Regions from separate parts of the Micromonospora sp. LOL_023 genome, predicted to be linked through region 1. Evidence: predicted binding sites of a transcription regulator. Region 1 holds the regulator's gene; each other region holds the start of a gene.
What was found. Region 1 encodes HrcA, which represses chaperone genes, less so after heat shock. Its sites were predicted from a motif close to GGTTNGCACNCTCNNNNNGAGNGTGCNAACC; they were not measured.
Positions count from the first base shown of each region.

Region 2: a site for HrcA is predicted at 7,143-7,173, ahead of groL (chaperonin GroEL). Genes of this name have one in related genera too.
Region 3: a site for HrcA is predicted at 8,914-8,944, ahead of groES (co-chaperone GroES). Genes of this name have one in related genera too.

Region 1 covers NZ_JBHMIM010000016.1:103,313-111,577, reverse strand. Annotated here, with positions in the region: gene ACFHVL_RS11530 (hypothetical protein) at 1-655, opposite strand, end outside; gene ACFHVL_RS11525 (enoyl-CoA hydratase-related protein) at 754-1,581, opposite strand; gene hemW (radical SAM family heme chaperone HemW) at 1,599-2,822, shown strand; gene ACFHVL_RS11515 (DUF4870 domain-containing protein) at 2,894-3,466, opposite strand; gene hrcA (heat-inducible transcriptional repressor HrcA) at 3,797-4,819, shown strand; gene dnaJ (molecular chaperone DnaJ) at 4,887-6,020, shown strand; gene ACFHVL_RS11500 (16S rRNA (uracil(1498)-N(3))-methyltransferase) at 6,064-6,807, shown strand; gene ACFHVL_RS11495 (histidine triad nucleotide-binding protein) at 6,843-7,193, shown strand; gene ACFHVL_RS11490 (PhoH family protein) at 7,330-8,265, shown strand, end outside.
Region 2 covers NZ_JBHMIM010000021.1:80,397-91,971, forward strand. Annotated here, with positions in the region: gene ACFHVL_RS13940 (GNAT family N-acetyltransferase) at 1-482, shown strand, start outside; gene paaN (phenylacetic acid degradation protein PaaN) at 569-2,251, shown strand; gene ACFHVL_RS13950 (M28 family peptidase) at 2,350-3,219, opposite strand; gene ACFHVL_RS13955 (glycoside hydrolase family 43 protein) at 3,268-4,857, opposite strand; gene ACFHVL_RS13960 (GNAT family N-acetyltransferase) at 4,878-5,435, opposite strand; gene ACFHVL_RS13965 (serine hydrolase) at 5,497-6,417, opposite strand; gene ACFHVL_RS13970 (cold-shock protein) at 6,655-6,858, shown strand; gene groL (chaperonin GroEL) at 7,364-8,986, shown strand; gene ACFHVL_RS13980 (GNAT family N-acetyltransferase) at 9,172-10,209, opposite strand; gene ACFHVL_RS13985 (S8 family serine peptidase) at 10,221-11,575, opposite strand, start outside.
Region 3 covers NZ_JBHMIM010000013.1:11,561-23,135, forward strand. Annotated here, with positions in the region: gene ACFHVL_RS09270 (GuaB3 family IMP dehydrogenase-related protein) at 1-1,029, opposite strand, end outside; gene guaB (IMP dehydrogenase) at 1,099-2,688, opposite strand; gene ACFHVL_RS09280 (DUF5319 domain-containing protein) at 2,928-3,356, shown strand; gene ACFHVL_RS09285 (response regulator transcription factor) at 3,381-4,316, opposite strand; gene ACFHVL_RS09290 (WhiB family transcriptional regulator) at 4,559-4,951, shown strand; gene ACFHVL_RS09295 (molybdopterin-dependent oxidoreductase) at 4,981-6,594, opposite strand; gene groL (chaperonin GroEL) at 6,712-8,349, opposite strand; gene groES (co-chaperone GroES) at 8,466-8,780, opposite strand; gene ACFHVL_RS09310 (THUMP-like domain-containing protein) at 9,006-10,226, shown strand; gene ybaK (Cys-tRNA(Pro) deacylase) at 10,238-10,717, shown strand; gene ACFHVL_RS09320 (sugar ABC transporter substrate-binding protein) at 11,115-11,575, shown strand, end outside.

The DNA.
Region 1 (8,265 bases):
AGTCCAGTCGCATGCCATCGGTCAGCGCGGTCATCGCCTCCGCGCCGCGCAGTACCGGATCACGGCTCACTGTGCAGGCGACCGCCCCCGTCGCTTCGCCGAGCAGCGCTGCGGTCAGCACCTGTGACTCGTCGGACCACTTCTCGTACGCCTCGGGGAATGCCGACCGCTGGACCGCTTGCGCCGCGTCGGTGACCCGCATGTCCTGCCAGCCGTCGACCCGCTCCAGCCCGGCGTAGAACGCGTTGGTGGCGTACCGGGTGTCCTGGATCTCCTCCGCTGTGCCCCAGCCCTGGCTGGGTCGCTGCTGGAACAACCCGACCGAGTCCCGGTCACCGCCGGCGAGGTTGCGCAACTTGGATTCCTGGAATCCGGTGGCCAACGCCACCACCACCGCACGCGGTGGCAGCCCACGCTGGGTCCCGATGGCCGCGATCGTCGCGGCGTTCGCCATCTGCTCCGGGTCCAGCGACACCCGCCGCAACTGGTCGGCACCGGCACCGGGCATGCTCTGCGGCAACTCGACCGTGCACCCCCGCGATGCCCCTGGCAGCGAGAAGTCGCCGATCCACCGCCCGAGGCCAACCCCACCGAGTAGGGCGAGCGCCGCCAGCACGGCGACCAACCCCAGCAACGTCCGAGCCCGCACCATCACCCTCCCCGCCAAGCTACTGGGACCTTTGGTACACCAGAGACAGATGTGCCGTCCAGCCACGGCCGTCCCGTTGCCCCGGCCAGTCCGGACACCCCCACTCAGGGCACGGGTACCCACGCTGGATCGCGCTTCTCCCGGAAGGCCAGAACACCTTCCCGGCCCTCCGCCGACAGGAAGTAGCCGGTCGAGAGCTCACGGAGTTCCCCGACCTCGGTCCGGAGGTCATCGGCCGGCACCCGGCGAATCAGCTGCTTGGCGCCGGCGAGAGCGCCCGGTGCGCCCCGCACCAGCGCCGCGCACATCTCGGCCACGGTCGGATCCAACTTGTCGGCGGCGACCGCCGCGGTGACCAGCCCGAACCGCTCCGCCAGCGCCCCGTCGAACAACTCCCCGGTGAGGTACAGCCGGGCGGCGGCCCGGGGCTGCAGTCTGCGGAGCACGGTGGCGGAGATCACCGCGGGCACCACACCTAGGCGGACCTCGGTGAACGCGAATGTCGCCGCCGCGTCGCAGATCGCGATGTCGGCGGCGGCGATCAGACCCAGGCCGCCTGCCCGGGCCGGGCCGCCGACCCGGGCGACGACCGGCTTCGGGCAGTCCCAGACCGCCGCCAGCACGTCACCGAGCAGGCGGACCGGCACCTGTCGTGACGCGTACGCCGCGGCGGTCTCCGCGAGGTCGGCGCCGGAGCAGAAGACCGGCCCGGTGTGGGTCAGCACCACCACCCGTACAGCTGGATCCGCCACCGCGGCGGCCAGTCCGTCGAGCAGCTGCGTCATCAACGGGGTGGACAGCGCGTTGCGGTTGCCCGGGCTGTCCAGGGTCAAGGTGGCGATCCCGCCGGCGGTGGCGGTGTGAATCAGCGGCGCGGCACCGAGGAGATGATCGTCGGCGGGTGTGGACCTGGTGGCTTGTGGCTCATCCATGCGGGCACACTAGCCGCATGCCTGGAGCACTACCCGCCGGTGCGCCGGTACCTGTGGACGGAGCGTTGCCGCCGTCCGCCCTCGCCGCCGTCGGTCGGCACGGCTTCGGGGTGTACCTGCACGTGCCGTTCTGCGCGGCACGCTGCGGATACTGCGATTTCAACACCTACACGCCAGCGGAACTCGGGGGCAGCGCGCCGACCGGGCAGTACGTGGAAGCGGTGTTGGCCGAGCTCGACCTCGCCGCCAAGGTCCTGACCGACCGGCCGCCACGGCGGGTGGACACCGTCTTCGTCGGCGGCGGGACACCGAGCCTGCTGCCCGCCGACGACCTGGCCCGACTCCTCGCCGCGATCGACGCGACCTGGGGACTGGCCCCGGACGCCGAGGTCACCACCGAGGCGAATCCGGAGTCGGTCGACCCGACGTCGCTGCAGGCCCTGCGGCGGGCCGGTTACACCAGGATCTCGCTCGGGATGCAGTCGACGGCTTCGGGCGTACTCGCGGTGTTGGACCGCCGGCACGCACCGGGCCGGGCCGTCGCGGCCGCGTGGGAGGCGCGCGACGCCGGCTTCGCGCACGTCAACCTCGACCTGATCTACGGTACGCCGGGGGAGTCCGCCGACGACTTCGCCGCCTCGCTGGACGCGGTACTGGCAGCCGGGGCGGATCACGTCAGCGCGTACTCGCTGATCGTGGAGGACAGCACCCGCCTGGCGGCGCGGATGCGCCGGGGTGAGCTGCCCTACCCGGACGACGACGAGGCGGCCGACCGTTACCTTGCCGCCGAGGCGGTCCTCACCGCTGGCGGATTCGGCTGGTACGAGGTCTCCAACTGGGCGGCGTCGGAGGCCGCCCGATGCCGGCACAACCTGCTCTACTGGACCGGCGGCGACTGGTGGGGGCTCGGGCCCGGTGCGCACAGCCACGTCGGCGGGGTCCGCTGGTGGAACGTGAAGCACCCGACGGAGTACGCGCGGCGGCTGGCGGCCGGGCGGTCGCCGGGCCATGGCAGGGAGTTGCTCACCGACGCCGAACAGTTGGTCGAGGACGTGATGCTGCGGCTGCGGCTGTCCAGCGGGCTGCCGCTGACCCGGCTGGCCGCCGGAGGTCGGGCCGCCGCCGGGCGGGCGGGCCTCGACGGGCTGCTCGATGCCGCGGCGCTCGACGCCGGGCGTGCGGTGCTGACGTTGCGCGGCCGGCTGCTGGCCGACGCGGTCGTGCGGGATCTGCTTGCCTGACCTGCTGCCGGGGCCTGATCTGCCGTTCGGCCGGGATGCCCCGGGTCCCGACGGGACCCGGGGCATCAGTGTCACTTGATGAAGTTCGCCGACATCGGGTACTTGTACAGCTGGCCCTCGTTGGCCTTCACACCTGCGATGACGCCGAAGATGATCTGGATCGCGAAGACGACGAGGCTGGGGATGAAGAGCAGGCACCAGCTGACGAACAGCATCACGAAGGCGATGCCCGACCAGAGGATCTGGAAGTTCAGCGCGGCCAGCGCGTGCGCCCGAACCGCCGGCGACTGCTGGCCCTTGGCCAGGTAGGCGATCAGCGGGCCGACGAAGCCGAGTGGCCCGAAGCTGATGAACGCGCCGACCGCGCCACCGAAGTGGGCGAGCAGCGACCAGGTCTTCTCGTCGTTGTTGGCGTAGCCGGGTGCGGGTGGACCTCCGTACGCCGGACCGCCTGGGGGGTAACCCCCGGGCGGTGGATAGCCGCCGGGCGGTGGGTAACTCCCGCCACCGGGCGGCGGGTTGTATCCGGGAGAGGAGGCCTCGCCCGGCATCGAGTAGGACGCTGGAGGTGGGGGCGGAGAGGTGGGGTCCGACGGTGTGCCGCCGAAGCCGCTGTCTCCTGGTGGGCGAGGTGGTTCAGTCATGCCCGTCACGGTAGGGGGACGGATCAACCCGTGCCAGCTAGCCCCGCCGACGATTTTACCGGCCGGGTAGCTGATCTTCGCTGCCCAGCCGGGCTGGGGTCAACGCCAGCCGGCTGGATTCCGCGCCACTGGTTTGCGAGCAATAGTGGCATTCGCGGCCTCCATGGGCGGAACCGATCGTCGCAACCTCGCCGTCGGGGACGTATGCTGGCACTCACAATCGACGAGTGCCAGCACCCGGGTCGGCCCGTCGTCGACCTCGACCCGAGCGGTCGACCACGGCGGTCGACCGACATCGGTCAGCTGGCTGCCGACATCGGAGGGGGTGAGATGGGTCTCGACGACCGCAAGCTCGACGTACTCCGGGCAATTGTCGAGGACTACGTCGCGACCCAGGAGCCGGTGGGCAGCAAAGCCCTCGTCGAGCGGCACCAACTCGGCGTCTCGTCGGCTACCGTCCGTAATGATATGGCTGTGCTGGAGGACGAGGGCTACATCCGCCAGCCGCACACCAGTGCGGGTCGGGTGCCGACCGACCGTGGGTACCGACTGTTCGTCGACCGGCTCTCCCGGGTCAAGGCGCTGAGCCCCGCCGAGCGCCGGGCGATCGAGCGGTTTCTGGCCGGGGCGGTCGACCTGGACGACGTGGTACACCGCACGGTGCGGCTGCTGGCCCAACTGACCCGGCAGGTGGCCGTCGTGCAGTATCCGAGCCTGTCCCGGTCGTCCGTACGTCATCTGGAGCTGGTGCCCATCTCGACGACCCGGCTGATGCTGGTCCTGATCGTCGACACCGGCCGGGTGGAGCAGCGGCTCGTCGAGTTGCCGGGGCCGATCAGCCCGGAGGACGTGACGGACCTGCGCCGGCTGGCGAACGAGAAGCTCGACGGGTGTCGGTTGTCCGACACCCCGCCGCTGGTCCAGGCACTGGTCGAGGAGGCGCCGCCGGCCCTGCGACCGGCGATGACCACGCTGTCGACGGTGCTGTTGGAGACGCTGGTCGAGCGACATGAGGAGCGCATCGCGCTGGCGGGGACGGCTAACCTGACCAGAGGGGGACTGCTCGACTTCCAGGGCTCCCTGCGTCCGATACTGGAGGCACTGGAGGAGGAGGTCATCCTGCTCAAGCTGATCGGTGAGGTCGAGCCGAGCACGCTTCGGGTGCGCATCGGTGACGAAAACGAGATTGACAACCTACGGGCCGCCTCCGTGGTCAGTACCGGTTACGGACCAGGGGTGACCATCGTCGGGGGCCTTGGAGTACTCGGCCCGACCCGGATGGACTACCCCGGCACGATCGCCACGGTCCGCGCCGTGGCACGCTACGTCGGCGATCTGCTGGCGCAGAACTGACCGGCGATCAGGGAAACGACCCGGCGAACTGCACATGCGAGACTGACACATGAGGACACCAGACGCAGTGGCCAAGGACTATTACGGGATTCTCGGCGTGAGCCGGGACGCCTCGGCTGACGACATCAAGCGGGCCTATCGCAAGCTGGCCCGGCAGTACCACCCGGACGTCAATCCGGACCCGGCGGCAGCCGACAAGTTCAAGGACATCAACGCCGCGTACGAGGTGCTCTCCGACGACCAGAAGCGGCAGATCGTCGACCTCGGCGGCGACCCGCTCGCGCCGGGCGGCGGTCCGGGCGGTGGTCCCGGCGGAGCCGGACCATTCGTCGGCTTTCAGGACATCATGGACGCCTTCTTCGGGGCCGCCGCTGGATCGCGCGGGCCCCGTTCGCGTACCCGGCCGGGCGCCGACGCCATCCTGCGCCTCGAACTCGACCTGACCGAGACCGCGTTCGGCGTCGAGGCGCCGATCACCGTCGACACAGCGGTCATCTGCACCACCTGCACCGGCGCCGGCACCAGCGCCGGAACCCATTTGGCGACCTGCGAGGCGTGTGGCGGCCGAGGCGAGGTCCAGTCGGTCCAGCGGACCTTCCTCGGCCAGGTCGTCTCGTCCCGGCCCTGCGTCGCGTGCCAGGGTTACGGCACGGTCATCCCGCATCCCTGTGCGACCTGCGCTGGCGACGGCCGGGTCCGTACCCGCCGGTCGCTGACCGTCAAGATCCCCGCCGGGGTCGAGGACGGCATGCGGATCCGGCTGGCCCAGCAGGGCGAGGTCGGCCCGGGCGGTGGCACCGCCGGGGATCTGTACGTCGAGATCCACGAGCGGCCACACGACGTCTACTCCCGCAAGGGCGACGACCTGCACTGCCGGGTCACCGTGCCGATGACTGCGGCGGCCCTGGGCACCCGGCTGACCATCCGCACGCTGGACAGCGACGAGCCGGTCGACGTCAAGCCGGGCACCCAGCCCGGTGCCACGCTGCGGCTGCGCGGCCGTGGCGTACCGCACCTGCGCGGCACCGGCCGCGGTGACCTGTACGTGCACCTGGACGTGCGTACCCCGACCAAGCTCAGCGACGAGCAGGAGCGCACCCTGCGCGAGTTCGCCAAGGCGCGCGGGGAGGAGGTCGCCGAGCTGTCCAAGCAGGGCGGCTTCTTCTCCCGGATGCGTGACGCGTTCAACGGACACGGCTGACCCAGGGCGGCCGAGTGCCGACCGACGCGGGATCTGACCAGACGTGAGCGCGCCGTTGTTCGTCGTCGAGCGGTTGCCGGCCGGCCCGACCTACACCCTCGACGGGCCGGAGGGACGGCACGCCGCGACCGTCACCCGTCTGCGGGCGGGCGAGTCGGTGCTGCTCGCCGACGGGTGCGGCGGCATCGCACACGCCGTCGTGGCGCAGGCCGGCCGGCACAGCCTCGATCTCCGGATCGTCCACATCGACTTCACGGCCGCCGCCGACCCCCGGCTGGTCGTCGTCCAGGGCGTCGCCAAGGGCGACCGGGGCGAGCTGGCGGTGCAGGCGATGACCGAGGTCGGCGTGGACGAGATCGTGCCGTGGGCGGCGATCAGATCGGTGACCCGTTGGCGCGACGACCGTGGCGTCCGGTCGCGGCAGCGTTGGGTGAGCACCGCCCGCGAGGCGGCCAAGCAGGCCCGCCGGGCGTGGCTGCCGGCGATCGGCGGATCGGACCAGACACCCGCCGAGTCGACCGCGGCGGTGGCCGCCCGACTGTCCGCCGCGACTGCGGCCTTCGTACTGCACGAGTCGGCGGAGCAGCGGCTGGCCGGGGCCGAACTGCCGGAGACCGGATCGGTGCTGCTCGTGGTGGGCCCGGAAGGCGGCATCGACGACTCGGAGCTGGCCGCGTTCACCGCCGCCGGCGCCCGGGTGGTCCGACTCGGCGAGCAGGTGCTGCGGACCTCCACGGCGGGGGTAGCCGCGCTCGCGGTGCTCTGCGCACGTCTGGGCCGCTGGTAGCCGTCTCGCACCGACTGGCCGATACCATCCATGACGTGAGTGACAACTGTGTCTTCTGCCGGATCGCCGCCGGCGAACTGCCGACCACCCTGGTGCACGAGAGCCGACACACCGTCGCCTTCCGGGATCTCCACCCGCAGGCACCGACCCATGTGCTGGTCATCCCGAAAGCCCACCACACCGACGTCGCGGCGCTGGCAGCGGCGGACCCGGCGGCGGCCGGGGAGGTGCTGGTCACCGCAGCTGCGGTGGCGCGGGCCGAAGGGCTCGCGGCGGACGGATTCCGACTGATCTTCAACACCGGCCGGTACGCCGGTCAGGAAGTCTTCCACGTGCACGCCCACGTGCTCGGCGGCGCGCCACTCGGTCCGATGCTGTCCCACTGACGCTCCCCGCCGGCGGCGGAAATGGAGCCGGTGCGTCCAGCGTTGACCAGATACGATGGGTGCAATCCGCTCGTCGCGGCCATCCCGGTCGTGGCGCTGAGATGGAAGCAGGTGCGAAAGGCCGTCAGGCCGACCCATGACCGGCACTCCACCGCCCGGGCAGGCCCGGGTGCAGACCAGGATCACCGTTCCGGACCCGCAGATCATGGTCAACCTGCTTGGCGCAGGCGACGAGATCCTGCGGTTGGTCGAGCAGTCCGTCACCAGCGACGTGCACGTGCGCGGCAACGAGATCACCATCACGGGCGTCCCCTCGGACAACGCGGTGGCCGAGCGCCTCTTCGGCGAGCTACTCGAGTTGATCGCCAAGGGCGAGACCCTGACGACCGACGCGGTCCGCCGTACCGTCGGCATGCTGGCACAGGGTGGCACCGAACGCCCAGCCGACGTGCTGACCCTCAACATCCTTTCCCGTCGGGGCCGGACGATCCGGCCCAAGACCCTGGGCCAGAAGCGGTACGTGGACGCGATCGACGCGCACACCATCGTCTTCGGTATCGGTCCCGCCGGCACCGGCAAGACCTATCTCGCAATGGCCAAGGCGGTGCAGGCGCTGCAGGCCAAGCAGGTCAACCGGATCATCCTGACCAGGCCGGCGGTCGAGGCCGGCGAGCGGCTCGGCTTCCTTCCCGGCACGCTGTTCGAGAAGATCGATCCGTACCTGCGACCGCTCTACGACGCGCTGCACGACATGCTCGACCCCGACTCCATCCCGAAACTGATGGCAGCCGGCACCATCGAGGTCGCGCCGTTGGCGTACATGCGTGGGCGCACGCTCAACGACGCCTTCATCATTCTCGACGAGGCGCAGAACACCACCGCCGAGCAGATGAAGATGTTCCTGACCCGGCTCGGCTTCAACTCCCGGATCGTTGTCACCGGTGACATCACCCAGGTCGACCTGCCCGGCGGCACCACCAGTGGGCTGCGGACGGTGCGGGACATCCTCACCGGCCTGGACGACGTGCACTTCGCCCAACTGTCCAGCACCGACGTGGTGCGGCACCGACTG
Region 2 (11,575 bases), on a different contig from region 1:
ACGAACTGCTCTACTGGACCGGCAGCGTGCCCGACGAGCACATCGACGACATCGCCTACCTCGACGGCCGGCTGATCACCGACGCGCCAATGGGTGACCTGGAATGGGAGGCCGAGCAGGTCGACGCCGCCCGGATCCGCGAGTCCGAGGCGTTCCGTCGCGCTCAAGGCGTCCGGGGCTACCACGTCGTCGCCCGGCACGTCGACAGCGGGCGGATCGCCGCCTGGACCCACATCACCTGTCCGGTCGAGCCCGACTGGCACGCCATTCAGCAGATCACCATCGTCGATCCGGATCATCGCGGCCACCGGCTCGGGCTGATCGTCAAGATCGAGAACCTGCGGCTGATCCTGCGGCACGAACCGACGCTGCGGGTAATCGACACGTGGAACGCCGACAGCAACCGTCACATGATCGCCATCAACGAGGCGGTGGGCTACCGCGCCGTCGACATCTGGCAGAACTGGCAGCAGACGATCTGAGTCACCGCCACGGCAGCCGGACCGGACACCTCGATCGGGGCTCGGGTCTAGCCGACGGCCCCGGTCGGTCGGGCATGATGGCTGGCATGACGGAGACCCCGCACCCCCTGTACGTCAGGCACGCCGACACCCTGGCCCGTGCGCTGACCGCGATCACCGAACGTGCCTACTGGTCGGCGTACCCCGAGTCGCCGAGCCCACGGATCTACGGCGAACACGCCGCCGCGCAGGGCGAGGCAGCGTTTCGCGCGTACCTCGGAAAGGACTTCCCCCTCGACCAGGCCACCGCCACCGCCACCGGTGGCCCGGTGGTGACCGAGCGCAGCCCGTTCGGCCTCGAACTCGGCGTACGGTACCCGCGCGCCGACCCCGACCAGCTGATCGACGCCGCCCGGGCGGCACTGCCCGACTGGCGTGACGCCGGCCCGCGCACCCGCGCCGGAGTCTGCCTGGAGATCCTCGCCCGGCTGCACGCCAACGCCTTCGAGCTGGCCAACGCGGTGCAGTTCACCACCGGTCAGGCGTTCGTGATGGCGTTCCAGGCCGGCACCGCGCACGCCTTCGACCGCGCGCTGGAAGCCGTCGCCTACGCGTACGCGGAGATGACCCGCCACCCCGGGACCGCTGGCTGGGAGAAGCCGGCCGGTCGGGGCGAACCGCTGCGGATGACCAAGACGTTCCATGTGGTGCCGCGCGGTGTCGCGCTGGTGATCGGCTGCCGCACCTTCCCGACCTGGAACTCCTACCCGGGGCTGTTCGCCTCCCTGGTCACCGGCAACCCGGTGCTGATCAAACCGCACCCGGGCGCGGTGCTGCCGCTGGCGATCACCGTCCGCTACGCCCGGCAGGTGCTCGCCGAGGCCGGCTTCGACCCGAACCTGGTGCAGCTCGCCGCAGAGGCACCGGACGACCGGTTGGCCACCGTCCTCGCCGGCCGTCCCGAGGTACGGATCATCGACTTCACCGGCTCCACCGAGTACGGCGACTGGTTGGAGGCCAACGCCCGCCACGCCAACGTCTACACCGAGAAGGCCGGCGTCAACACGATCATCGTCGACTCCACGGCGGACTTCGCGGGGATGTGCCGCAACATCGCCTTCTCCCTGTCGCTCTACAGCGGACAGATGTGCACCACTCCGCAGAACATCCTGGTGCCGGCCACCGGCATCGACACCGACCAGGGGCACCGCAGCGTCGACGAGGTGGCCGCCGGCATCGCCGCCGCGATCGGCAAGCTGACCGGCGACCCGGCCCGGGCGGTCGAGGTCATCGGCGCCATCGTCGACGACCGGGTGCTGGCCAGGCTCGCCGAGGCCGCCAAGCTGGGCGAGCCGGTGCTGGAGTCCCACGAGGTCGCCCACCCGGCCTACCCGGACGCGGTGGTGCGTACCCCGCTGCTGGCCAAGCTGGACGCGGCGGCCGACGACGTCTACGGCCGGGAGTGGTTCGGGCCGATCTCCTTCGTCGTGGCCACCGAGTCGACCGCGCAGAGCATCGAACTGTTCCGGCGTACGGTCGGTGCCTGCGGTGCGTTGACCGCCGGCGTGTACGCCACCGACGAGCAGGTGCTGGCCGCCGTCGAAGCGGCAGCCCTGGACGTCGGCGTGCACCTGTCGGCGAACCTCACCGGCGGGGTTTTCGTCAACCAGTCGGCGGCGTTCTCCGACTTTCATGCCAGCGGCGCCAACGCGGCGGCCAATTCGGCGCTTACCGACAGTGCGTACGTCGCCAACCGGTTCCGGATCGTCCAGTCCCGCCGACACGTCTGACACCACCGCGTGTCCTGGTGACCGGTCCGGTCCGGTCCGGCCCGGTCCGGCCCGGTCCGGTCCGGCCCGGTGACCGGTGACCGGTCACCGGTGACCGGTCACCGGGACAGCGTGCGGACCGCCTCGGCGACGGTGGCGGCCGCCGCCGCCGCGAAGTCGAAGTCGAGCGTGTCGATGGTGTCGCTCGGCCGGTGGTAGTGCGGATTGCGGAAGTTCGCGGTGTCGCTGACCATGACCGCCGGCCAGCCGGCCGCCCAGTACGGGACGTGATCGCTGCGGGCGCCGTCACCGGAGTGCTGGCGGGGGACCGGCAGCGGCACCACCGGCAGGGCGGGCTCCTGGATCCAGCCGGCCGCCTGCAACGCTGCCAACCAGTGGGTCGACTCGATGCTGCCGATGGCGCAGACGAAGTCACCACGGTCCAGGCCGGCCACGCCGCCGAGAGCATCGCCCATCTCGGCCGGGATCCGTTGGGTGCCGGGGCGGGAATCCCGGTAGGCGATCATTTCCAGCACGATTGCCCCGGCGACCCGTACGCCGTCGGCACCCAGCCGCGCGACGTGCGCCCGGCTGCCGGTGAACGGCTCGTCGTCCTCCTCGCCGCCGAAGACGCAGAAGCGGGGCGAGCGGGCCGGCGCATCGACGGCCAGCAGCCGGGCGATCTCCAATAGGCCGGCCACGCCGCTGGCGTTGTCGTCGGCGCCGGGCGTCCCGGCGACCGTGTCCCAGTGTGCGCCGACCTCCACGATCGGCGCGTCGACCGGCCGGCCGAGGTCGGCGATCAGGTTCACCTCGTGCGCCGCGTTGCCGTACCGCTCGACGGCCACCCGGTAGCCGGAATCCGTCAGGTGGCCGATGAGGTGGTCGAGCACCGGCCCGATCGCCGTGGGGTTGTCGCGGTGCCGGGGCCCGTGCCTGGTCAGCTCGACCACATGGTCACGCAGCGCCGCAGGATCGATTTTCGTCACCCGATCCTGTGTAGCAACCCGTGGCCACCTCCGGGCCACCTCGACCGGTCAGTCGGCGTCCGTCGGCCGGTAGTGGAACCAGTCGAAGTCGGCGCTGCCGGCGATGACGTACATGCCGATCACCCGCCCGGTGAAACCCGCCGCGATCTCCGTGGACAGGTAACGCCCGTCGAGTTCGGCGAGGACCACCGGGCCCGCGTCGGTGGCCAGCTCGAAGCTGACGGTGTCGCTGCCGGCCGGCCGTACCCCGAACGGCGCCCCAGGCGCGGCGGCCTCGGCGGCGGAGGTCACCGTCGGTGGCAGCAAATCATGGGTACGGGTGGCGATCGTCAGGGTGACGCCGCCGGCCGGCACCGGCTGCTCGCCGAAGACCTGACGGAACGGCCCCACCCGGCCCAGGACCCGGGCCACGCCGCCGTGGACCTCGAAATCGTAGTGGTGGGCCTCGTCGATGCGCAGGGTCAACCCGGCCCGTCCGGTACCGGGGTCGAGGCGGACACTCGCCCGGCAGTCGTGGTGCTGCTGGCGGTACGCCACGACGGTGGCACCGCTGCGGTCCAGGGTCGTGCCGGTGGCGTGCAGGGTGAGCCAGCCGGGCCGGTCGGTCAGCGACCAGCTCGCTGGCGGGCGCTCGCGGATCGACAGCCAGCAGTGCGCCAGCCGGGTGTCGTCGAAGTCGTCGCCGAAGCCGCCCGGGTCGGCGCCGCCGGTCGGGGCTGGCTGGGCGGCCAGGGCCGGTGGGGTGCCGGTGGGGGCGACCATGGTCTGTTCGACCGGGTCGACGACCGGCCAGCCGTCCACCCACCGCACCGGCAGCAGGAAGGTCTCCCGGCCGAGCACGTGGTACGGCGGCCACTGGCCCTTGGCGCGGATGCCGAGCAGGATCATCCACCAGCTGCCGTCGGCGGCCTGGACCAGATCGGCGTGGCCGGTTGCCTGCACCGGCCGGTTGGTGCTCCGGTGGGTGAGGAACGGGTTGTCCGGGCCGGGCTCGAACGGGCCCCGGATGCTGCGGGACCGGGCGATCGAGACGGCGTGCCCGGTGTGCGTGCCGCCCTCGGAGACCAGCAGGTACCACCAGCCGTCGATCCGGTACAGGTGCGGTGCCTCGGGGTACTGCCCGCCGGTGCCCGACCACATCGGCAGCGGACCTTCGTGGACCGCGCCGCTCGTCGGATCGATGCGGTACGACTCGACGCCGGAGACGGTCAGCCAGCAGTCGCCGTTGTCGTCCCAGGTCAGCGACGGATCGACGTGTGGCAGGTCGATGTGGACCGGGTCCGACCACGGCCCGGCCGGGTCGGTCGCGGTGACGATCAGGTGCCGGCCGATCGAGACGTTGGTGGTGACGACCCAGAACCGGCCGTCGTGGTGGCGGATGGTCGGCGCGAAGACGCCATGTGAGGCGGGCGTGTCGGCCGGCAGCTCCAGCTGCCCGGGGCGGTCGAGTACGTTGCCGATCTGCCGCCAGTCGACCAGGTCCCGGCTGTGGAAGATCGGTACGCCGGGGAAGTACTCGAAGCTCGAACAGACCAGGTAGTAGTCCTCGCCGACCCGGCAGACGCTGGGGTCGGGGTGGAAGCCGGCGACGACCGGGTTGCGGTAGGTGTGCGCTTCGGCGGGGTGGGTCGCGCTCACAGTAGACAGGCGCCTTTCGGTCAGGCTCGCCGGCGCATCTGCAGCTCGGTGAGGGTCGGCAGCGTGGGATGTGGCAGGCGTACGCCGGTGTCGACGAAACCGAGCCGCTGGTACGCGCGTACCGCCCGGTCGTTGCCGACCACCACCTCGAGCAGCAGCTCCGGGCGGCCGGCCGCCCGCGACCAGTCGGCCACCGCGTCGATCAGTCCGGCGAGCAGTTTCTGGCCGCGCCAGGCCGGACTGACATAGATGGCGAACAGTACGGTCGTCGCCGGGTCGTCGGCGGCGACGTGGGCACCGGCGTGCGCCACGAATTGCCCGCCCGCACGCCGTTCGGACCGTCCCGGGCGGTCCGCAGCCGGCTCGGCAGCCGGCTCGGCGACGAACTGGGCCAGCAGACTCCCGGTCGAAGCCCGGGCGATCCGCTCGGCGTACTCGTGATGGGGTCGGGCCGCCGCGTCGGCGAGCCGCTCCAGGAACGCCAGCGGCGAGTCGGCCAGCATCTCCAGCCGCAGCGCCCGCATCCGGGCCGCGTCCGCCGGCTGCACGCGCCGTACCGTCGGGGTGGGGGTCTCCATCCCGGTATGCCTACCGTTGTCTGGTGCGGTCGACAACCGCGATCCCGAGATCCGTACCGACTCAGGCGACCAGCAGCAGGGCCGCGCCCACCTGCCGGCAAAATTCGACGCCGTGGTCGAGCCCGTGTTCGCCGGGGTAGCGGGCGAGCGCTCCGATCACCCAGTGCTCGCCGATCGCCAGGCAGCTGACGTGCCACTGCTGGTCCTCGTCGCGCAGCAGCCAGCCGTTCTTGATGGCGATGGTGGCGGCGTACTCGGGGGTCAGGGTGTCCCGTGGGCCGAAGTCGCCTTCGCCGCGGACGGCGCGCATCTCGGCGAGCAGCCAGGGAGTCCACTGCTCGCCGGCGGCCCGACCGTCGGCGAGGCATCGGCCGAGCCGGGTAAGGTCCCGGGCCGAGGTGAGGGTGTTGCTCCAGCGGTGGTCGACCGGGGCGGTGTCGGTCAGTCCGCAGACCCGCACCATCCGCTCCAGGGACTCCCGTCCGCCGACCCGTTCGTAGGTCGCGTCGGCACCGGGGTTGTCGCTGTCGCGGATGATGGCGGACAGTTCGGCGAGCTGCGGGGGGCGGGGGAGTTGGCCGCGCTCGTCGGCGCGGCGCAGGTCGTCGGCGGCCAGCCAGGCCTTCACCAGCGACATGGTGTCGCTCTGTGCGTTGAGGTTCGCCGATCCGGTCAGCAGCCCGGTCCGGCGGTTCATCGCCGCCCAGGAGAAGAATCCGTCGGTGGGCACCGGGACCACGGCGTCGCGCAGCAGAACAATGCGCTGGTCGCCGTCGGAGATCGTCCAGCCAGGTTGCCGTGGTGGTGGCAGGCCGACGTCGCCGGGCAGCCAGCTGACGAACGCCAACAGCACGATGAGCAACCCCAGGGCGGCGATCGGTGGGTGGCGTTGCCCGGCCCGGCGGTGCTGGCGCCGGGGCGCGGAGCGGTCCGGCCGGCGGGTGGCCCGGCCGCCGGCCGCGCGGTGGCGTCCGGATTTCACGTTCTGCGGTGTACGGGACACACGTGGTCAACGAAACGTGATGCCCGGGAGACTTGACCGTGGCCTAATGTCCCTATTTGGGGTAGTGCGGCGGGGTGCGGCCTCGTGTAGCGTGCGAATCTGGCTGCTGTACTCGGGCGCCCGCACGGATGGTCCGATCGGTGGCTCCGGCCAGGCGAACACGCCTTGCCTGGGGGCCGGCAGAGGCCCGGCACGACAGATGTGAGGAAGTGCACCGTGGCACAGGGCACCGTGAAGTGGTTCAACAGCGAGAAGGGCTACGGTTTCATCGCGGTCGACGGGGGTGAGGACGTCTTCGTCCACTTCTCCGCCATCGAGATGGACGGCTACAAGGCGCTCGACGACGGGCAGCGCGTCGAGTTCGAGATCGGTCAGGGGCAGAAGGGTCCGCAGGCGGAGCGGGTCCGGGTCGTCGGCTGACCCCGCCGGTACGGGCTGGTCGGTCGGCAAGCCGACCCCCGCACCCCTCAGGTCGGCCGTAGCAAGCCTCAAGGCGTCGGTTCTCCGTACGGAGCCCGGTGCCTTCCATCGTCTCCGGTCGTCGTCCGGTGCTCGGCTCCGGTCGTCGTCCCGTGCTCGGCTGGCCCTCGTTTCGTGCTCCGTCGACGCGGTCGCCCGGTCCTCCCGCCCGCCGTCCAGCCCCGGATCAACCCGGCGGCAAGGCGCCATTCGCTTGCACTCGACAGGGGAGAGTGCTAAACAAGGATTGGCACTCGCCAACCGGGAGTGCCAATGGTCGGGGCGGTGGGGTCACCGCCGTGGTTCCCTCCCGGGAGCCACGGAGATGGCCGGTCGTCGCGGGCTATCCGGCCCGGCCGGCGGACGTCACTGTCGCCAGGTAGTGACGTCCGAAGGTGCGTAAAGCAGGCGGCATGGCGGGGTCGACCGGCCCCGGTGCCGCGAGCGTCCAGGAGGACAACGCCGTATGGCCAAGATGATCGCGTTCGACGAAGAGGCGCGCCGCGGCCTCGAGCGGGGCATGAACACCCTCGCCGACGCCGTCAAGGTGACGCTCGGCCCGAAGGGCCGCAACGTCGTGCTCGAAAAGAAGTGGGGTGCGCCCACCATCACCAACGATGGTGTGAGCATCGCCAAGGAGATCGAGCTCGAGGACCCGTACGAGAAGATCGGCGCTGAGCTGGTCAAGGAGGTCGCCAAGAAGACCGACGACGTAGCCGGTGACGGCACGACGACGGCGACCGTCCTGGCCCAGGCGCTGGTTCGCGAAGGGCTGCGCAACGTCGCGGCCGGTGCGAACCCGATGGCCCTCAAGCGGGGCATCGAGTCTGCCGTGACGAGCGTCGCGGAGGAGCTGAGCAAGCTCGCCAAGGACGTGGAGACCAAGGAGCAGATCGCGTCCACCGCGTCGATCTCCGCCGGTGACTCCAGCGTCGGCGAGATCATCGCCGAGGCGATGGACAAGGTCGGCAAGGAAGGCGTCATCACCGTCGAGGAGAGCAACACCTTCGGGCTGGAGCTGGAGCTCACCGAGGGTATGCGCTTCGACAAGGGCTACATCTCGCCCTACTTCTGGACCGACCCGGAGCGTATGGAGGCCGTCCTCGACGACCCCTACCTCCTGATCGTCAACAGCAAGATCTCCTCGGTGAAGGACCTGCTCCCGATCCTCGAGAAGATCATGCAGTCGGGCAAGCCGCTGCTGATCATCGCCGAGGACGTCGAGGGCGAGGCGCTGGCCACCCTGATCGTCAACAAGGTCCGGGGCACCTTCAAGTCGGTTGCCGTCAAGGCGCCCGGCTTCGGCGACCGCCGCAAGGCGATGCTGACCGACATCTCGATCCTCACCGGCGGCCAGGTCGTCAGCGAGGAGCTCGGCCTGAAGCTCGACGCGGTGACCATCGACATGCTGGGCCGGGCCCGCAAGGTCCAGGTCACCAAGGACGAGACCACGGTCGTCGACGGTGCCGGTGACGCCGAGCAGATCCAGGGCCGGGTCAACCAGATCCGGGCCGAGATCGAGAAGAGCGACTCCGACTACGACCGCGAGAAGCTGCAGGAGCGGCTGGCCAAGCTGGCCGGTGGCGTTGCGGTGATCAAGGTCGGCGCGGCCACCGAGGTGGAGCTCAAGGAGCGCAAGCACCGCATCGAGGACGCGGTGCGCAACGCCAAGGCCGCCGTCGAAGAGGGCATCGTCCCCGGTGGTGGTGTCGCCCTGGTGCAGGCCGGCAAGACCGCCTTCGACAAGCTCGACCTCGTCGGCGACGAGGCGACCGGCGCGCAGATCGTCAAGATCGCGCTGGACGCCCCGCTGCGGCAGATCGCCGTGAACGCCGGCCTTGAGGGCGGCGTCGTGGTGGAGAAGGTCCGCAACCTGGAGCCGGGCCACGGCCTGAACGCCGCCAACGGCGACTACGTGGACCTGCTCAAGGCCGGCATCATCGACCCGGCCAAGGTGACCCGGTCGGCGCTGCAGAACGCCGCGTCGATCGCGGCGCTGTTCCTGACCACCGAGGCCGTGGTGGCGGACAAGCCGGAGAAGAACCCGGCCCCGGCAGGCGCGCCGGGCGGCGGAGAGATGGACTTCTGAGTCCACGTTACAAAGACCGCGGGGCGGTCACCGGCAGCACACTTCGCCGGTGACCGCCCCGCGGGCCTTTTCCCACCTCCCGCGACCCTCTCCCGCGACGCCCTCCCGCGACGATCTTGCAGTTATCGAGAGCTTTTGCCCGGTTTGTCCGTCGATAAGTGCAAGATCGTCGGGATCTTGGTGGGTCAGAGCTGTTTGTGGTACAGGAAGAAGACTCGTTCGATGCGGGCTGCGGCCGCCGAGGCGTAGAACGGCACCGGACCCACCCAGCCGATCTCCACGCGGTCGTGCCCGGCCGCCCGCTGGTCACGCAGACACCGGCGCAGCAGCGTCGCCCCGATACCGAGCCCTTCGGCGGTCGGCGCGGTGCCCATCGGGCCGAACCAACTGGGCCGCGACGAGCCGTACGCGGCGAACCCGAGCACCTCGACCGCCGCTGCCACCGATGAGGTGGCGGCTCTCCCGTCCGCCGCGTCGGCCGGCTCGCGTACCGCCAGGTGACAGCCGGCCCCCGCCGGGCCGACCGACTGGGCCACCTCGGCGGCCCACGCGTCACCGAACGTGGACTGGGCGAACTCCACCAGCGCCGGCACGTCCCGGGGCGTCGCCCGACGTACCGTGATGCCGGCCGCCGACAACCGGTGCTCGGCCGCGTCGGTGTCCCGCAACGCCGGAGACTCCGCCGAGGCCAGGTCAGCCGTCATGTTCCAGGCGGTACGGTCCTGCCGGTAGCCGAGCGCCATCGCCAGGCACACCGCCGGGGTGTAGCGCACGTCGACTCCCGGCCAGGCGTAGTACGGCGGATTGCCGGCCAGCAGCACCTCACTGACACCGAGGGCGGCCAGCGCGCTCTCCGCCCGGCCGATCAGCGTCCGACCCAGGCCCTGCCGACGGAAATCCGGGTGTACGGCGATCAGGTCCAGATGCCCGATCGACGGGTCCCGGTGCGCCAGTGACCCGAGCACCACCCCGCGTACCGTCGCGTCGACCAGGGCGACCAGGGCGATGGTCCGTCGTCGGCCGACCACGGCGGCCACGCCGGGACTCGGTGCCTCGTCGGCGGCCCAGCTGGTCAGCCGGGTGACTATCTCGGCCGCCTCAGCCGCGTCCTCGGGCAGGTCGAGCGAGGCACGGCAGAGCTCGATCACGGCCGGCCGGTGCGCTTCGGTCAACTCCTCGACCGTGAACTCGACAGGGGTCCCGGAGACGGATTCGCGTGCCACGACCGCCGACCCTAGCCGGCAGACCGGGCGGACTGCACCGCGGCGTACGCGTCGACCAGTCCGGATCCGGTGAGATTCGCCGGGTCGCCGCAGATCTCGGCGGTTCCGGTGGTCGCCCGGCCGGCGGTCTGCCGCAGGATCTCGGTGGTCCGGTCCACATCGCCGATCAACGCGGAGTTAGCCGACCACATCAGCGCGACCACCCCGGCGACGTGCGGCGCCGCCATCGAGGTACCGTCCAGCGCCGCGTAGCCGCCGCCCGGCATGGCGGACAGCACACTCGCCCCCGGCGCCACCAGGTCCGGCTTGGTCTCGCCGTCCGGTGTCGGCCCCCGGCTGGAGAAATCGGTCACCCGGCGGTCACTGTCGACCGCGCCGATGGTCAGCACATCGGAGTACGGCGCCGGCGGGTCGTCGACCGAGTCGCAGAACGGCCCGGTGTTGCCGGCCGCGGCGACCATCATCAGCCCGGCGGCGGCCAGCGCCTCGGCGGCCGGACGCAGCGAGTCGAGGTCGCACCCTTCGATCGCCGGGCAGCCCCAGGAGTTCGTCAGCACGTGCGGGGCACGTTCGGTGCGACCGTCGGTGAACGGATCCCCATCGGGCGGGAACGGGGCCAGCATGAACTGCAGACAGTCCAGGTAACGCGCCGGGTTGCCGAGGTTGCGGTCCAGGTTGACGCAGCCCACCCAGGAAGCCCCGGGGGCGACCCCGATGTCGGTGGCTCCGACCGCCGAACCGAGGGTGTGGGTGCCGTGCCCGTTGTTGTCGGTCGGCGTACGGGTGTCGTTCCACGGGTCGAACCAGGAGTCGTCGCCGCCGCGGAACCCGTCGGCCAGCGCGGGATGGCCGCCGTCCACGCCGGAGTCGGACGAGCCGACGACGATGCCGGCACCGTCGACGTCCAGTTGCGACCAGACCCGGTCGGCGCCGATCATGGTGAGGTTCCACGCCGGTGATTCGGGGGCGGACTCCTCGCCGGTGGAGCCGGCGATCGCGGCCGGCAGCGGGCGCAGTTGCTGGCTGACCAGCACCCGGTCGACGTCGGCGCGCCGCGACAGCCACGCCCGGACCGCCAGTCCGGCGTCCACTTCGATCGCGTTCACCAGGTAGTACGGCGTGTACGACAGGCCGAAACGGTCGAGGTCGCGGCGCAGGTCGGCCTGGCTGGTCTCGGCGGTGTCGATCAACCGCTGGTGGACCTCGCGTACCCGGGCGTCGCGGGCCGCCGGCCCGGTCGCCCGGGGTACGTCCGACAGGTCGGCCTGTTCGCTCATCACCACGAACAGTCGTTCGCCGTGCAGCCCCGGCTGACCGGCGGTCAGGAACACGGCGGCGCCGGCCACCGCGACGACCGCGACGGTCG
Region 3 (11,575 bases), on a different contig from region 1:
GTTCTGCTGTCCGTCCGGGGAGTCGGCCGGGCCGAACAGCAACTGTTCCATGTCGCCCAACGGCTCGCCGGCCACCCCGAAGGCGCCACGTGGCAGCTTCGGGTGGCTGGCCACCGAGTGCCACCACGCGCCGGACGCGGGTGCCTCGGCGCACAGCGACAGCGGCTCGCCGAGCATCACCGCGTCGGCTCCGCAACCCAACGCCTTGGCGATGTCACCGGAGGTCTGCAGGTCACCGTCGGCGATCAGGTGCACGTACCGGCCGCCCGTCTCGTCCAGGTAGTCGCGGCGGGCGGCGGCCGCGTCGGCGATCGCCGTCGCCATCGGCACCCGGATGCCGAGCACCGCGTCGGTGGTCGACCACTCGTCGGCACCGATTCCGACGATCACGCCGGCCGCGCCGGTGCGCATCAGGTGCAGCGCCGTCTTGTAGTCGGTGCAGCCGCCCACCACGACCGGCAGGTCCAGGTCGGCGATGAACTCCTTGAGGTTCAGCGGCTCGTCGATGGTGGAGACGTGCTCCGCCGAGACCAGGGTGCCCTGGATGACCAGGATGTCGACGCCCGCGTCGAGGATCACCGGGGCCAACGCCAGGGTGTGCTGCGGCGACACCCGGACCGCGACCGTGCCGCCGCCGGCCCGCATCTGCCGGACCCGTTCGGCGATCAGCTCGGGCCGGATCGGTTCGGCGTACGCCTCCTGCAGCTGCTTGGTGGCCGGTGCGTCGTCGTCCAACGAGGCCAGCTCGCCGAGCATCTTGCTCGGGTCCTCGTAGCGGGTCCACAGCCCTTCGACGTTGAGCACGCCGAGCCCACCGAGCCCGCTGAGCTGGGCGGCGGTCGCCGGGCTCATCGTCGCGTCGGAGGGGTGCGCCACGCACGGGATCTTGAACTGGTACGCGTCGAGCTGCCAGGCGGTGGAGACGTCGTCGACGTCCCGGGTGCGCCGGCTCGGCACGATGGCGATGTCATCGAGGTGGTAGCCGCGCTGCGCGGTCTTGCCCAGCCCGATCTCGACCACGTCACGCATGGGTGTCTCCGTTATGGACAGGTCGACCCACCGGCGGCTCGGCCGCCACCGGCTGGTCGACGGTGAAGGTCAGCGGGTGTGGTAGTTGGGGGCCTCGACGGTCATCTGGATGTCGTGCGGGTGGCTCTCCTTCAGACCCGCCGCGGTGATCCGGATCAGCTGGCCGCGCTCGTGCAGGTCGTCGATGCCTTCGGCACCGACGTACCCCATGGCCAGCCGGACCCCGCCGATCAGCTGGTGCACGACGGTGGCCAGCGGCCCACGGTACGGCACCTGGCCCTCGACGCCCTCCGGGACGAGCTTCTCGTCGTTGAGCACGTCCTGCTGGAAGTAGCGGTCCTTGGAGTAGGAGCGGGCCTGGCCGCGTGACTGCATCGCGCCCAGCGAGCCCATCCCCCGGTAGGACTTGAACTGCTTGCCGTTGATGAAGATCAGCTCGCCGGGGCTCTCCTCGCAGCCGGCCAGCAGGCTGCCGAGCATCACCGTGTGGGCGCCGGCGACCAGCGCCTTGGCGATGTCGCCGGAGTACTGGATGCCGCCGTCGGCGATGACCGGCACCCCGGTCGGCCGGCAGGCCCGGACCGCCTCCATGATCGCGGTGATCTGCGGCACGCCGACCCCGGCGACCACCCGGGTGGTGCAGATCGCGCCTGGGCCGACACCGACCTTGACGGCGTCCGCGCCGGCCTCGACCAACGCGCGGGCGCCGGCGAAGGTGGCGACGTTGCCGCCGACGACGTCGACGGTGGGGGTGTCCTTCTTCAGGGCGCGGACCATGTCCAGCACGGCCCGTTGGTGGCCGTGGGCGGTGTCGACGATCAGAACGTCGACCCCGGCGTCGACCAGGGCGCGGGCCCGCTTGTACGCATCGTCGCCGACGCCGATGGCGGCGGCCACCCGCAGCCGGCCGGCGTCGTCCTTGGTCGCGTCGGGGTACTGCTCGCTCTTGGTGAAATCCTTGACGGTGATCAGCCCGCGCAGCCGGCCGGCGGCGTCGACCAGTGGCAGCTTCTCCACCTTGTGGTGACGCAACAGCGCCAGGGCGTCGGCCTTGGCCACCCCGACCGGGGCGGTGATCAGCGGCATCGGGGTCATCAGGTCGCGTACCGGCCGGTTCTGGTCGGTTTCAAATCGCATGTCCCGGTTGGTGACGATACCGACCAGGGTGCCCTGCGCGTCGACGACCGGGACGCCGGAGATCCGGAACCGCCCGCAGAGCGCGTCGACGTGCTGCAGCGTGTCGTCCGGGCCGCAGGTCACCGGGTTGGTGATCATGCCGGCCTCGGAGCGTTTCACCAGGTCGACCTGCAGAGCCTGATCATCGGCGGAGAGGTTGCGGTGCAGTACGCCGATCCCACCCTGGCGGGCCATCGCGATCGCCATCCGCGCCTCGGTGACCGTGTCCATCGCACTGGACAGCAGCGGCACGGACAGCCGCACGTTGCGGGTCATCGACGTCACGGTGTTGACCCGGCTCGGGATGACGTCCGACTCGGCGGGCTGCAACAGCACGTCGTCGAAGGTGAGTCCGAGCGGCACGGCTCGGGCCGAGCCGGTGGGCATCTCGGGTACCTGGCCGCCGAACGTGGCGGAGGCGGGCGCGTCACCGCCGTTGGCGGTGCTGTCGACGACGGTCTGCTCGGCTGGCGATTTCTCCACGGATTGTTCCCCTGAGCTGGTCGGACGGGTGCGCCTGGGTGACAGATGGTGGCTGGGGTCCGCGTGCCGGATCAGTGGCGGCCCAGCGCTGACGGCGGTTGACCGGCTCGCCCCGTCGTAGGGTGCGATGGTTCATCGTACCTACCGGCCCAGCCGCTGACCGCGCCGCGCCCACCTGCGCAGGCTGACGCACCGGGTGGGGCAGGCGCGGCTGGTACGGATGGGACTACGGTGGAGGGGTGCACGAGGAGCCGATCGATCCGTTCAGCGGCGATCCCGCCGACCCGGCGGCCGGGCTGGAGGATCTCACCGACGACGGAGAGCCGGACTCGCTGACCCCTGCCGAACGGCAGGACGTGTTGGAGGACCTGGCCGACCTGGAGGTCTACCAGACGCTGCTGGGGGCAGTCGGGATCCGGGGTCTGGTGATCGAGTGCGAGGACTGTCGGGAGCCGCACTACTTCGACTGGGATCTGCTGCGCGGCAACCTGCGGCATCTGCTCAACTCGGGTCGGCCGCGGGTGCACGAGCCGGCCTTCAATCCCGACCCGGATCACTACGTCACCTGGGAGTACGCCCGGGGCTACGCCGACGGCGTGCACGACACGCTGCACGACGAGTCGGACGACGACGACAACGACGGCGACGGTCCGGAGCAGCAGCACTGAGCCGGCCGGCGCGGCCGGTCACGCTCAGGCGACCAGTCCGCTGCGGAAGCCGGTGGCAACGGCGTGCGCCCGGTCACGCGCACCGAGTTTGCGGAACAGCCGGCGGGCGTGCGTCTTGACGGTGTCCTCGGAGACGAACAGTTCCCGGCCGATCTCGCCGTTGCTCTTGCCTTCCGACATGCCGCGCAGCACCTGAAGCTCGCGCTCGGTGAGGCCGACGCGGCGCAGCGAGGTGACCGGGTTGGCGGACGGGTCGGTCTTTCTGGTCGGGTCCGCCAGCCGCGCCGGATCCGCCGGTCGGACCGGAACCGTCGCGGTGGTGGCCGGCTGGGCCGGACCGCTGGCCGGGTTCGTCGGTGCGGCGGCGTCGTCGCGCTGGTTCGGCACCACCGTCGACCCGTTGGTCGGGTCGCTGCCGTTGGCGCAATCCGCCCCGGTGGTCGGATCGGCGGCGGGATCGGCTCCCCCGGCGGCGGTCGCCGGACGGTGCTTGCTGGCCGCGCCGACCGTGGCGACCTCCGACAGGGTCGTCGCGGCGACCGCCGCGACCGGTGCGGTCGTCGACTGTTCGGTCAGCAGGGCTGGCACGTGCCGGCCGGGCGCGGCCAGCAGCAGCAACGTCTTGGCGACCACGCTCACCAGATCGTCGGCGTTTCTGATCAGGCCACGGGCACCGGCGGCCATCGCGGCGGACGCCACCTGCGGGTCCTCGCCGCCAAACAGCACGATCACACTGCCGGGTGAGCGGGCCAACACCCGACGGGTGAAACTGGCACTGTCCGGCCGCGCCAACGCCGTGTCGGCGAGCACGATCTCCGCCGACCGTTCGGACAGCCGCAGCATCACCTCAGGTTCAGAGACTGCGGTTCGGACGGCGCCGGAGAGACCGAGCCGGGCCGCCGCAGCGGTGACGTTCTGAGCTGCCGCAACCGTCCGTACACAAACGAGCACCTTACGCACGCTGTCTCCCCTCTCCCGTCAGCAGGAGATCATGCGAGGCGCACTCACTCACACGCTTTGCCACGAAAAAAGATGAAAAGTCAGTACGGCTGTCCGCTCGCCGACCTGCCATCACCACGAGGTGATTGAGCCGCGAGGTTGGCGGGTACTCGAGTGACACGAAGGACCGATGCGCTTGCGCGGCCGGCCGTGCGGTCCGACTACGAGCTGTCCACGGTTGCCGCGTGGAAGGAGGGGTGCCGATGTCGGATGTACGCCGACTGCCCGGACCTATCGTCGACCTGTGGGAGTGGCAGATACTCGGCGCCTGCCGGGGCCGCGACAGCGCGCAGTTCTTCCACCCCGACGGCGAACGCGGCTCGTCACGCACCCGCCGGGAGTCCGGTGCCAAGGCGGTCTGCCGGACCTGTCCGGTCCGCGCCGAGTGTGCGGCGCATGCCCTCGCGGTACGCGAGCCGTACGGAGTGTGGGGCGGGTTCAGCGAATCGGAGCGGCTGCGGCTGCTCGCGGTTGGCTGGGAGGACCTCGCCGACCGACGCCGGCACCGGGTCGACGTGCAGCGGCTGGAGGCCCGCCTGGGTCGGCCGCACAAGTCGACCATCCCGGCCCAGCGCCACGACGAGGCCGCGGCCTGACCCGGCAGGCCGATCGACCACCCCGTGGCCTACGCCACGGTCACCTGGACGGAATGCCAGCCGGTCGCCCCGTCCGGGGCGACCGGCTGCCGCTCCTGCGGCTGGGTCACGCCGTCGCCGTCGGTGGCCCGTACCTGCAGCAGGTGCTCGCCGGCAGTGGCCGGCCACTGCCAGACCCACTGCACCCAGGTGTCGACCGACACGACCGGGGCCAGGGTCGCTGACTGCCACGGACCCTCGTCAACCCGTACCTCGACGGCGCTGATCCCCCGGTGCGGGGCCCATGCCACTCCGGCCACCGTCACCTGGCCGGCGGTCAACTCGCCGCCGCGCCGGGGCGTGTCGATCCGCGACTGGGTCTTGATCGGCCCCTGCGCCGACCAGCCACGCGGCACCCAGTAAGCGTCGAAGTCGGCGAAGCTGGTGAGTTCCAGCTCGGTGATCCACTTGCAGGCGGAGACGTAGCCGTAGAGGCCGGGCACCACCATCCGGACCGGGAAGCCGTGCTCCACCGGCAGCGGCTCGCCGTTCATGCCGATCGCGAGCAGCGCGTCGCGCCCGTCGAGCAGCGCCTCGGTCGGCGTACCGCAGGTCCAACCGTCGACCGACCGGCTGACAACCTGGTCGGCACCGGGCAGCGGGCCGGCTTCGAGCAACAGGTCCCGCACCGGAACGCCGAGCCAGCGGGCGTTGCCGATCAAATCCCCGCCGACCTCGTTCGAAACGCAGGACAGCGTGACGTACCGCTCGACCAGGTCCATCCCGAGCAGGCCGGCGTAGCTGATGGTGACCTCGTTCGTCACCCTGCCGTGGATCCGCAGCTGCCAGTCGACCGGGTCGACCTGTGGCACGACCAGCGCGGTGTCGATCCGGTAGAAGTCCCGGTTGGCGGTGACATAGCGACTCAGCCCGGTCGCCGGTGGGTCCACACCCGACGGTACGGGTGGCGCCGTGTCGACCGGGGCGGGCAGCGTCACCGCGGTCCGGGCGGTGGCCACGCCTCGGCGCTGGGCCAGCCAACGGCCACCGGCACCGGCCAGCGCGGCGGCTCCGACGCTGACCCCGACGGTGGCCAGGAACCGGCGGCGGTCGGCCGCGCCGGCACCGGGCACGACCGGCGACGCGGTGGATCGGGCAGGCCGCAGCGGGCCGGTGACCAACGACCAGAGCACGACCGCGGCGGCGAGTGCGCCGATCAGCGCCGGCAACGCGGCAAACGGGCCCACGTCCGGCCTGGTCATCGCGGCCGCGACGCCGATCAGGCCGAAGCAGGCGACGCCGAGGACACCGGCGGCCGGCCAGCGGACGGCCAGCACGCCGATGCCGGCCGCGAAGCCGGCCAGCAGTACGGCGGTGCCGATCAGCAGCGCGGTCTTGTCGTGCACCCCGAACACGTCGATGGCGAACTGTTTGAGCGGTTCCGGCACGGTGTCCACCACGACCCCGCCGACCGCGACCAGTGGTGCCGTACGGGCGCCGGTGAAGACCGCGACCAGCTCGGCGAGCCCGAGGGCGACAGCGGCGGCGGCAACCCCGGCGAGCGCGGCGAGCCACCCCGGGAGCTGGCTCACCGTCCGCGCCGTGTCGTCGGGCCCCGCGCCAGCCGGGGTCGCGTCTTCTCGCGTTGCGTCGTCTCGCGTCATCGGTTCGAAGGATACGCAGGTCCGGGCGGCACGACGATACGCAGAATCCGCGTGATCGGGGCCCGGCGGCGGTCGACCGCCCCTGCCCTGATCACGCGGATTCAGGTGTGACTCGGGTCAGAACCCGGGACCGTGCTGGTGACCGTGGTCGTGGCCGTGACCGCCAGCGGCGGCCTCCGCCTTCTCCGGCTTCTCCACCACGAGGCTCTCCGTGGTGAGCAGCAGGCCGGCGATCGACGCGGCGTTGGTGACCGCGTTGCGGGTCACCTTCACCGGGTCGACGATCCCGGCAGCGGCCAGGTCGCCGTACTCGCCGGTGGCGGCGTTCAGTCCGTGACCCCAGTCGGCTTCACGGACCTTGCCGACCACGACGTACCCGTCGACGCCGGCGTTCTGGGCGATCCACCGCAGCGGCTCGTGCAACGCCTTGCGCACGACCGCCACGCCGATCTTCTCCTCGCCGGTGAAGCCGAGGTCGTCGTCGAGCACGGTGGCGATCTGGCTGAGCGCGGCGCCGCCACCGGGGACGATGCCTTCCTCGACCGCGGCCTTGGTCGCGGCGATCGCGTCCTCGATGCGGTGCTTGCGCTCCTTCATCTCGACCTCGGTGGCGGCCCCGGCCTTGATCACCGCGATGCCACCGGAGAGCTTGGCCAGCCGCTCGGCGAGCTTCTCCCGGTCCCACTCGGAGTCGGACGCCTCGATCTCCTTGCGGATCTGAATGACCCGGTCGGAGACCTCGGTGTCGCGTCCGCCACCCTCGACGACGGTGGTGGTGTCCTTGTCGACGACGATCCGGCGGGCGCTGCCCAGCGACTCCAGCCCGACCGTGTCGAGCTTGTAGCCGAGTTCCGGGGCGATCAGTTCGGCGCCGGTGAGGACCGCCATGTCCTGCAGCATCGCCTTGCGGCGGTCGCCGAAGCCGGGTGCCTTGACCGCGCAGATCTTCACGGTCTTGCGGATGGCGTTGACCACCAGGGTGGACAGCGCCTGGCCCTCGACGTCCTCGGCGACGATCAGCAGCGGCTTGCTCGCCTGGACGACCTTCTCCAGCAGCGGCAGCAGCTCCTCGATCGAGGAGATCTTCTGGGTGGTGATGAGGATGTACGCGTCCTCGAGGACCACTTCCTGCGCTTCGGCGTCGGTGACGAAGTGCGGGGAGATGAAGCCCTTGTCGAACTGCAGGCCCTCGGTGACCTCCAGCTCGGTGGCGAGGGTGGAGCCTTCCTCGACGGTGATCACACCGTCGCGGCCGACCCGCTCCATCGCCTCGGCGATCAGGTCGCCGATGGTGGCGTCCTGTGCCGAGATCGTCGCGACCTGGGCGATGGACTCCTTGCTGGCGACCTCGGTGGCCCTGGCCAGCAGCGCCTCGGAGATCTTCTGCGCCGCCGCGTCGATGCCGCGCTTGAGCCCGGCCGGGTTGGCCCCGGCGGTCACGTTGCGCAGGCCCTCGCGGACCATCGCCTGGGCGAGCACGGTAGCGGTGGTGGTCCCGTCGCCGGCGACGTCGTTGGTCTTCGTCGCCACCTCCTTGACCAGCTGCGCGCCAAGGTTCTCGTACGGGTTGGTGAGCTCGATCTCCTTGGCGATGGTCACGCCATCGTTGGTGATCGTCGGAGCGCCGAACTTCTTGTCCAGCACGACGTTACGTCCGCGCGGGCCGAGGGTGACCTTGACCGTATCCGCGAGAGTGTTTACGCCGTGCTCCAAGTGGTGTCGGGCGGCATCCGAGAAACTCAGGATCTTCGCCATGACATTCCCTTCAACACACACTAACCGTCGGCCGGCCGGCGGCTGCCAAGGCCGGCCCGACGGGCGACGCCCCGGGCCCCGTCAGGGGCTCCGGGGCGTTCAGCACTGGCAGTAGGTCACTTCTCGATGACGGCGAGGACGTCGCGGGCGGAGAGCACCAGGTACTCCTCGCCGGCGTACTTCACCTCGGTGCCGCCGTACTTCGAGTAGAGGACCGTGTCGCCGACGTTGACGTCAACCGGAATCCGGTTGCCCTTGTCGTCGACGCGTCCGGGGCCGACAGCGAGGACGGTGCCCTCCTGCGGCTTCTCCTTGGCGGTGTCGGGGATCACGATGCCCGACGCCGTGGTGGTCTCAGCCTCATTCGCCTGGACCAGGATCCGGTCCTCGAGCGGCTTGATCGCAACCTTGGTCGCGGTAGTCACGGGCATACCCTCCTGGGGTATCAGGTTTCGGTGCCGGCCGCGTGGGCGACCGGCGACAATCTGCCTCATGTCCACCGGGCGGATCCGTCGTCGCGGGTGCCGGTCCGCCTGGCGTTTCGCCCCCCGGCCTGGGCCGGCGAGCTGGCACCCTCAGCCTGAGAGTGCTAATCGCAGATTAGCAGTCGCCTGTGCGGAGTGCTAGCCCGATGGCCGAGCGTGGACAATGTCGCGGTGCACCCGGACGAGCTGGCCGCCCTGCGTACCCCGGAAGGTGAGGCTGCCCTGACCGCGGCGACGCAGGCACTGGCCGCGCCGACCGGCGGCGACCCGCTCGCGGCGGCCAGCGCACTGCGGACCGCCGGGGTGTCGGCGCCGCTGGCCGCCGCCGCCCTCACCCAGGCCACGCTGCGCGCCCGCGCGACCGGCAAGTTCGGCCCGGCCGCGGGCCGGATGTTCTTCACCCGCGCCGGCCTGGAGCAGGCCACCCGCGCGGTGGTCGCGGACCGCCGGGCCGCCCGGTTGCGCGCCGCCGGGGTGCACACCCTCGCCGACCTCGGTTGCGGCCTCGGCGCGGACACCCTGGCCGCCGCCCGCGCCGGCATCCGGGTGTACGCGGTGGAGGCCGACCCGGGCACCGCCGCGCTGGCCGCCGCCAACGCCCAGGCCGCCGGGCTGGCCGACCTCGTGTCCGTGACCTGCGCCGACGCGACCACCGTCGAGGTCACCGGCTACGACGCGGTCTTCTGCGATCCGGCCCGACGCTCCGGCACCGGCCGACGAACCTTCGACCCGGACAGCTACTCGCCGTCGTGGAACTTCGTCCGCGCCCTCACCGAGCGGGTGCCGCGGACCGTGGTCAAGGCGGCCCCCGGCATCGACCACGCGCTGATCCCGCCCGGCGCGGAGGCCGAATGGGTCAGCGTCGACCGCGACGTCGTCGAGGCGGCGTTCTGGTGCGGCCCGCTGGCCGCCGTACCCCGCCGGGCCACCCTGCTGCGTACCGGGCGGCCGGCGACGGCAATGGTCGGCGACGGGGCCGAACCGGTCTCGGTCGGGCCGGTCCGGCGCTACCTGTACGACCCGGACGGTGCGGTGGTCCGATCGCACCTGGTCGCCGCGTTCGCCGCCACCGTCGACGGCACCCTCGCCGACGAGTCGATCGCCTACGTCTACGCCGACACCCACGTCGACACGCCGTACGGCAGGTGTCTGGAGATCACCGACGTGCTGCCGTTCTCCCTCAAGCGGCTACGGACCCTGCTGCGCGAGCGCGGTGTCACGCGGCTGGAGATCCTCAAACGCGGCTCCGCACTCGACCCCGCCCAACTGCGCCGCGACCTGCGGCTGCGTACCGTCGCCGGGGCCGGCGAGCCGGCGAGCCTGGTGCTGACCCGGGTGGCCGGCGCCCCGACCGTCCTGCTCGCCCATCCGGTCCAGCCCATCCACCGGTAACGTCGCACGGCATGGCAGGCACGGCGACCCCGGCGACGGCGCTGCTGACCAGGCAGCGGATCCCCTTCCGCGTCCATCCGTACCAGGTGTCGCCGGACACCCCGGACTACGGCGCGGCGGTGGCTCTCGCCCTGGGTGTCGCCGCCGAGCAGGTCTTCAAGACGCTGGTGGCGCAGGTCGACGGCGCGCTCGCGGTCGGCGTCGTGCCGGTCACCGGCGAGTTGGACCTGAAGGCGTTCGCGGCCGCGTTGGGTGGCAAGCGGGCGGTGCTGGCCGAGCGGGCGCTGGCCGAACGGACAACCGGGTACGTCCGGGGTGGCATCAGCCCGTTGGGGCAGCGCAAGCGGTTGCCGACGGTGCTGGACGCCTCGGCGCAGGGGTTCGCCGAGGTCTACGTCTCGGCCGGTCGTCGTGGCCTGCAGTTGAGCCTTGCCCCGGCCGACCTACTGGCCGCAGCCGCCGCCCACCTCGCCCCGATCGCCACCCCCTGACCCCCGCCCCACCCGCCCCCGCCGCCCTCCCCAGCGATCTTGCAGTTATCGAGAGCTTTTGTCCGAAATGACCGTCGATAAGTGCAAGATCGTCGCAGGCGGGAGCGTGGAGAGAGCGGTGGATGGCGGCTAGATGTCCGGCGCGTTGCTGAATTGTTATCGCCAGCAACAAAACTCATGACGTCAGTGGTCTTGTGCTGGACGCCACACTCTGAATACGTTGCCGGACACAACAAAACTATGGCAGCTGGTCGCCCAACCCGGCTGTCACCGTCGCCGGCACACCGGGTCTCCGGAGCCCAGCAGTGCCGCGCGAACCGCACCTGACTCCGCACAGCACCCCAAAGCACCAAGACCTTCTTGTACGCGAACATCACCCCTTGAAAGGACCCAAGCAATGCGCAAAGGGATCCTCAGCACCGCAGCTGTCGGCGTACTGCTCGCTGGCGGGCTGACCGCCTGCGGCAGCGACACCGGCACCGGCACCGACAGCGGCGACACCCCGACCCCGAAGATCGGCGTGATCCTGCCGGACAGCGCCTCCTCGGACCGCTGGGAGACCGCCGACCGGCGCTTCCTGCAGGAGGCGTTCGACGCCGCCGGCGTCGAGGCCAGCATCCAGAACGCGCAGGGCGACAAGGCGCAGTTCCAGACCCTCGCCGACCAGATGATCACCGACGGCGCCACCGTCCTCATGATCGTCAACCTGGACTCCGGCACCGGCAAGGCCGTGCTCGACAAGGCCAAGCAGCAGGGCGTCGCCACCATCGACTACGACCGGCTCACCCTGGGCGGCTCGGCCGAGTACTACGTCAGCTTCGACAACGAGGCCGTCGGCACCCTGCAGGGCGAGGGCCT